DNA from 2 places in the Paenibacillus sp. FSL P2-0121 genome. Region 1 is predicted to be linked to the other one. Evidence: a T-box and tRNA genes for the amino acid it is inferred to sense, from the RefSeq annotation. Region 1 holds a T-box; the other holds one or more tRNA genes.
The links. The T-box of region 1 lies ahead of trpS (tryptophan--tRNA ligase). A T-box ahead of a tRNA ligase gene usually reads a tRNA of that ligase, here a tRNA-Trp.
Positions count from the first base shown of each region.

Region 2: it encodes a tRNA-Trp, which carries the amino acid that the T-box ahead of trpS (tryptophan--tRNA ligase) is inferred to sense. The anticodon was not compared.

Region 1 covers NZ_CP150245.1:3,049,547-3,052,934, reverse strand. Annotated here, with positions in the region: gene MKY54_RS13440 (winged helix-turn-helix transcriptional regulator) at 109-492, shown strand; gene MKY54_RS13435 (hypothetical protein) at 643-1,068, opposite strand; T-box leader at 1,266-1,547, shown strand; gene trpS (tryptophan--tRNA ligase) at 1,650-2,645, shown strand; gene MKY54_RS13425 (aminopeptidase) at 2,715-3,388, opposite strand, start outside.
Region 2 covers NZ_CP150245.1:6,079,758-6,083,145, forward strand. Annotated here, with positions in the region: gene MKY54_RS26705 (AraC family transcriptional regulator) at 258-1,013, shown strand; tRNA gene MKY54_RS26710 (tRNA-Leu) at 1,149-1,227, opposite strand; tRNA gene MKY54_RS26715 (tRNA-Cys) at 1,242-1,315, opposite strand; tRNA gene MKY54_RS26720 (tRNA-Gly) at 1,325-1,399, opposite strand; tRNA gene MKY54_RS26725 (tRNA-Gln) at 1,406-1,480, opposite strand; tRNA gene MKY54_RS26730 (tRNA-His) at 1,500-1,575, opposite strand; tRNA gene MKY54_RS26735 (tRNA-His) at 1,619-1,694, opposite strand; tRNA gene MKY54_RS26740 (tRNA-Trp) at 1,718-1,791, opposite strand; tRNA gene MKY54_RS26745 (tRNA-Tyr) at 1,798-1,883, opposite strand; tRNA gene MKY54_RS26750 (tRNA-Thr) at 1,889-1,964, opposite strand; tRNA gene MKY54_RS26755 (tRNA-Phe) at 1,993-2,068, opposite strand; tRNA gene MKY54_RS26760 (tRNA-Asp) at 2,079-2,156, opposite strand; tRNA gene MKY54_RS26765 (tRNA-Met) at 2,182-2,258, opposite strand; tRNA gene MKY54_RS26770 (tRNA-Val) at 2,276-2,351, opposite strand; tRNA gene MKY54_RS26775 (tRNA-Glu) at 2,407-2,481, opposite strand; tRNA gene MKY54_RS26780 (tRNA-Ser) at 2,500-2,592, opposite strand; tRNA gene MKY54_RS26785 (tRNA-Asn) at 2,596-2,671, opposite strand; rRNA gene MKY54_RS26790 (23S ribosomal RNA) at 2,732-3,388, opposite strand, start outside.

The sequences.
Region 1 (3,388 bases):
ATAAAAATTGAACGAAAAATGTTATGATGAGTTAAATTGGACATAATTAATAGTACGCACTCAAAAGTGCCATAGGTGCTAAAAAGTACCCATACCTTGGAGGTTATCATGACAACAACATCTACAACAACTGTCAAGAAAAAATACAATATTTCTGTTGAAGCCACACTAGAGGTCATCGGAGGGAAATGGAAATGCGTAATTCTATGTCATTTAACTCATGGCAAAAAACGCACCTCCGAGTTAAAACAGTTGATGCCCGGCATTACTCAAAAAATGTTAACCCAGCAGCTACGCGAGCTTGAGGCAGACGGAATCATCAACCGAATTGTTTATAATCAGGTTCCACCAAAAGTAGAATACGAGCTTAGTGAATATGGGGATAGTTTAAGCGATATTTTGACTGCATTATGTAATTGGGGAGAACAACATATCATTAAGCAATACGGTGATAAATACGCTGTTTTAGAGGATAACATCTTAAATAAATAAACCGCTATATCAAGGAAATGGTTGGAGATTTATGCTGTGAGAGTTGTACTTCAATTATATGCCCACGAAAAAAGGACAGCTGAATCAGATCGATTCAACTGTCCAAAGCTTTGATTCACCCGTCCCTTAAATGGCGCACAGAGACATAACTTAAATTACGCCCTCTCCTCCAATAGCAGTTGCTGTGAATGATATGGGTCCAAATAGATTGATAGGCAAGTTGCTATCATTCTGAATTACCAATTCATAGTTGTGGACTCCAATATAAGCACCATCGACCCACTGAGCACTTAATTGAATATCAGTAATTGTAGTAAAACGATAAAAGGATCTATAAATATCGACTCCAGCTCGTCGGATGATAACAAGAAATTGGCTATTAGCAAGTGCAGTAAGACTAAAACTTCCATTTAACTCGACTCTACTGGAGAAAGAAGCCGGATTAGCCGGACTAATATTTACTTGCGCTGTAGCTAAACCCGCTCCAGCTCCAGGAATCCCTGCAACCGTTATAGCAGTAGTAAACGGATCTAACGGGATTTTTGCCTGTGACCCATAACTTATTATTGTCGCCATTTATCATCACTCCATTTCAAGGTTATAGAGTAGTATATTGTGAATCCACAATGATAGATTGGACTTAATTCCTGATGATTATATACATTTAAGGTATACTTTGCTAGATCATATAAACCTAGATACCTCGTCAATCACCATACGATTTCTACTCATTGACAACACCCCTGTTCAGCATTACAATAATTCACATATCATGAACAACGATGACAAAGGGTAAGTAGACAGACGAACATGGTCTTCAGAGAGCCGGTGGTAGGTGCGAACCGGTGACCAGCGTATGCTCGAATGGCCTTTATAGTTGTTTTTCCGAACTATCTAATGGATGCAGTAGGGAAAACCGGGGTTCCCGCCGTTATCAAGGGACCTGTATCGAGAATAAATTCAACCTCTCCGTACAGGTAAGAGAAGATCGAAAGCCAAGAATCGTAAGGTGACACGATCATTTAAGGTGGTACCACGACAACTTCGTCCTTATTGGATGAGGTTTTTTTGTCATTTAAAGGAGGTGATGGCCATGGATGATGGCTGGTGGTGGCGACTCGAGTGTAACCAAATGCTAAATAACAGGAGGAATTTATATGATGAACGAACGTGTCTTAACTGGAGATCGAGTGACTGGAAAGCTTCACCTTGGCCATTACGCCGGCAGCTTGCAGACCCGAGTAGCCCTTCAGGAGCAATATGAAACTTTTGTGTTTTTAGCGGATATTCAAGCCCTAACGACCCATTTTGATCGTCCACAGCTGCTGGGTCAACATCTGCATGAGATCACACTGGACTATTTATCTGCGGGTATAAATCCGGAGAAAACAACTATATTTATTCAATCGATGATCCCTGAAATCGCAGAGCTGACCCTCTTGTTCTCTATGTTTGTTACTGTGAATTCTTTACGGCATAATCCCACGATTAAAGCCGAATCGAAAAATTCGAGCTTAGATGAATTGTATTACGGTTTTCTTGGTTATCCAGTTAGTCAGACTGCTGACATAACATTTTGTAAAGCAACGATAATTCCTGTAGGGGAAGACCAACTCCCTCATCTGGAATTAACCCGTAAAATCGTCCGCAGATTCAACGAGCTGTACAGCCCGATACTGGTGGAACCCAGAGCGCTGATCAGTGAGACTCCGAGGCTTGTGGGTACGGATGGCAACGCTAAAATGAGTAAAAGCCTTGGCAATGCCATCGAGCTGGACTCCACTAAGGAAGAGATTATCTTTAAGATACGAAAAGCCACAACCGATCCAGCGCGTGTGCATAAAAATGATCCTGGACATCCAGATATCTGTCCTATTTTTGCTTATCATGGTGCTTTTCGCTCAGCGGGGGTAACCGAAATTCGTGAAGGCTGTGAGCGGGGTACCATGGGTTGTTCTGCTTGCAAACAGTTGATTTCGACAGCTCTAGATCAGCTTATAGAACCGATGCGAGAGCGTCGTTCCTATTATGCTACTAAGCCCAAGCTTGTGCAGGAAATCTTAATCTCTGGAACACAGCATGCCCGCAGCATTGCTCAAGAAACAATGGCCGAAATACGTGAGGCTATGTGTCTTAACTATTTTTCAATCTAAAAATGACCAGTATAGGCACTCAAAAAAAGCCGGAATCTCATTGGAAGAGATCCGGCTTTTTTCTTCTCCTTACAACACCCAATTTCCTTTACGGAATACGGGTTCAATCGTGCCGTCCGCCAGCTCTCCGTCAATATCCAGCTCTGCTGAACCGATCATAAAATCGACATGAGTTAAGCTGACATTAGCTCCTCTAGCCACAAGCTCTTCGTTCGTAAGCTTTGTGCCGCCTTCAATATTTACAGGATAAGCACTTCCTAGCGCGAAATGGCAGGAGGCATTCTCATCAATCCCTGTATTGTAAAAAATGCGGTTCAAGCGAGAGATTGGAGAATCATGCTGCACTAAGGCTACTTCTCCTAGATAAGATGCACCTTCATCCGTTGCCAGCAGTGAGGTTAAATGTTCGCGTCCGGATTCAGCTTCATAAGCTACGACTTTCCCTTTTTCAAAAGTGAATGAAAGTCCTTCAACCAACCGTCCATTCAAATTAAGAGGGAGCGTGCTTCTAACTGTGCCATTAACGCCAGTACGATGGGGCATGGAATAAATCTCTTCCGTTGGCATATTAGCTACAAAATATACGCCTTTATCATTCTCACCGCCACCCCCGCGCCATAAATGGCCTTCCGGAAGCTCTACATGCAGATCCGTTCCCGGAGCACGGTAATGTAAGCTTTTATAACGTTTAGCGTTCATTCTGTCCTGACTTTCTTTCAACTGACCAATATGCTCTCTCCAAG
Region 2 (3,388 bases), 3.0 Mb from region 1:
CACGGTTCAAATGGAAATTCTCTTTTTTCCAAATAAAGTATCATTAAAAGTAATAAACTTAACGTTTAGGCTCAAAAATAGCAATAAAAATACCATTATTATTAATAATCCGCTTTATTTCCGAACGAGATGGCCAGTCAGGTTGCGAACTTTCGGATTTATTGATACGATCATAACAAATATTATTAAAAATAATTATATGATTTCGGTCATTGTTTTGTACGATTCGGCTAAAACATAAGTATTGGAGGATCATCATGGATCGTGTTCTATATATTGTAAGTGCCACACATGAGCTAAATACTTATATCCCTCCACACCAGCATGAATGCTACGAACTAGTCTATTATTTACAGGGGGTAGGGACAACCAATGTTGGCCCACGAAGTTACCATTTTCGCTCCTCTTCTTTCGCGCTTGTGCCACCCAATCATAAACATGACGAGCACCACCGTGAGGATGCAAATGTATTATTTGTAGGCTTCCACTCAGAACACCCCAATATGAGTAATCTGCTCGGCGTATATGAAGATGATAAAGATCAGACCGTTCTTCAAATCCTGCTGCGAATGAAAGCAGAGTTTACACGCAAGCAAGACGGATTCTCTGAGCTTCTAAACCTACAAATGAGCGAGATTACCGTCCATCTTATGAGGCTTCTTAGTGCCTCTGGATATCAATCCCCAACAGAAGATCGAGTACAATATGTCCTTAATTATATGAATGAGCATTATCGCCATAAATTGTCCGTCGAAACACTATCAGAAATGTCCGGATATAGTTACGATCGTTTTCGCCATCTATTTAAAGAACGTTTCGGGTCTTCACCCCTGCGGTATTTGCTGTTAAAACGCCTGGATTATGCAAAATCTCTATTACGTCATACTCAGATGCAAATCTCTGAAGTATCTGCTGCTGCAGGTTTTGTGAACGATGCCCAATTCTGCAATATGTTCAAACGAGAAATAGGTCTTACCCCGCGAGCATTCCGCATTAATAATCAATCAGGTTAATCACTAATCAGATTAAAAAAAGCCGTTGAAATAGAGAAACTCTCTATTCAACGGCTTACTGCTGTAAACCCAAGGACATAAAGAAAAAGGTTTGTAAGATTGCTTATAAAAGCATTCTTACAAACCTTTTTAAGATACCGGCGAGAGGACTCGAACCTCCACGGTTTCCCACTCGATTTTGAGTCGAGCGCGTCTGCCATTCCGCCACGCCGGCACATATGAACTAAATGGAGGCGCCACCCAGATTTGAACTGGGGATAAAGCTTTTGCAGAGCTTTGCCTTACCACTTGGCTATGGCGCCATGAAAACTTGGAGCGGACGACGGGAATCGAACCCGCGACCCTCGCCTTGGCAAGGCGATGCTCTACCGCTGAGCCACGTCCGCATAAAATGGCTGGGGATATAGGATTCGAACCTATGAGTGACGGAGTCAAAGTCCGTTGCCTTACCGCTTGGCTAATCCCCAATAACATTTTAAAGTAAAATGGGGCGACTGATGGGTCTCGAACCCACGAATGCCGGAACCACAATCCGGTGCGTTAACCCCTTCGCCACAGTCGCCATATTAAGTTGATATTGTTGCCATTATTCATTTTAAAGTAAATGGGGCGGCCGATGGGTCTCGAACCCACGAATGCCGGAACCACAATCCGGTGCGTTAACCCCTTCGCCACGGCCGCCATATTAAACTTTAGAAAGAACTTGGCAGGGGCAGCAGGAATTGAACCCACACCAACGGTTTTGGAGACCGTTGTTCTACCTTTAAACTATGCCCCTAAAAACTGGTGGAGGATGATGGATTCGAACCACCGAACACTCACGTGAGCAGATTTACAGTCTGATGCGTTTGGCCACTTCGCTAATCCTCCAAGGATGGTGCCGGCGAGAGGACTTGAACCCCCAACCTACTGATTACAAGTCAGTTGCTCTACCAATTGAGCTACACCGGCATGGCACTCATTCTTTTGTGATGATAAATGGTGGCTCGGGACGGAATCGAACCGCCGACACGAGGATTTTCAGTCCTCTGCTCTACCGACTGAGCTACCGAGCCATGATGAAAATGGCGGAACCGACGGGATTCGAACCCGCGATCTCCTGCGTGACAGGCAGGCATGTTAGGCCAACTACACCACGGTTCCAAAAGATATAATTGCTTAAGTTAATTGGTTGCGGGGGCAGGATTTGAACCTGCGGCCTTCGGGTTATGAGCCCGACGAGCTACCGGGCTGCTCCACCCCGCGTCAGTAAGAAAGTGTTATGGTGGAGGCTGAGGGGATCGAACCCCCGACCCTCTGCTTGTAAGGCAGATGCTCTCCCAGCTGAGCTAAGCCTCCATAAACAACAATTGTTATTGTACCAAAGTCCACTAGGATAAATCAAGTGAAAATTTGGTGACCCGTATGGGATTCGAACCCATGTTACCTCCGTGAAAGGGAGGTGTCTTAACCCCTTGACCAACGGGCCATACTAATTAAAAATTTGTGGCGGAGAGAGAGGGATTCGAACCCTCGAGACGCTTGTGGCGCCTACACGATTTCCAATCGTGCTCCTTCGGCCAAACTCGGACACCTCTCCATATGGCTCCCCGAACAGGACTCGAACCTGTGACAACTCGATTAACAGTCGAGTGCTCTACCAACTGAGCTATCAGGGAATATTCATACCAGGCTTGATGCCTGAAAACTGAATCCGAAACGAATCTGCATTCTACGTATAGGATAAGCCCTCGACCGATTAGTATTGGTCAGCTCCATGCATTACTGCACTTCCACCTCCAACCTATCTACCTCGTCGTCTTCAAGGGGTCTTACTAATTGGGAAATCTCATCTTGAGGGGGGCTTCACGCTTAGATGCTTTCAGCGCTTATCCCGTCCGTACGTAGCTACCCAGCCATGCTCCTGGCGGAACAACTGGTGCACCAGCGGTACGTCCATCCCGGTCCTCTCGTACTAAGGACAGCTCCTCTCAAATTTCCTGCGCCCACGACAGATAGGGACCGAACTGTCTCACGACGTTCTGAACCCAGCTCGCGTACCGCTTTAATGGGCGAACAGCCCAACCCTTGGGACCTACTTCAGCCCCAGGATGCGATGAGCCGACATCGAGGTGCCAAACCTCCCCGTCGATGTGGACTCTTGGGGGAGATAAGCCTGTTATCCCCAGGGTAGCTTTTATCCGTTGAGCGATGGCCCTTCCATGCGGTACCACCGGATCACTAAGTCCGACTTTCGTCCCTGCTCGACTTGTAGGTCTCGCAGTCAAGCTCCCTTATGCCTTTGCACTCTGCGAATGATTTCCAACCATTCTGAGGGAACCTTGGAACGCCTCCGTTACTCTTTAGGAGGCGACCGCCCCAGTCAAACTGCCCGC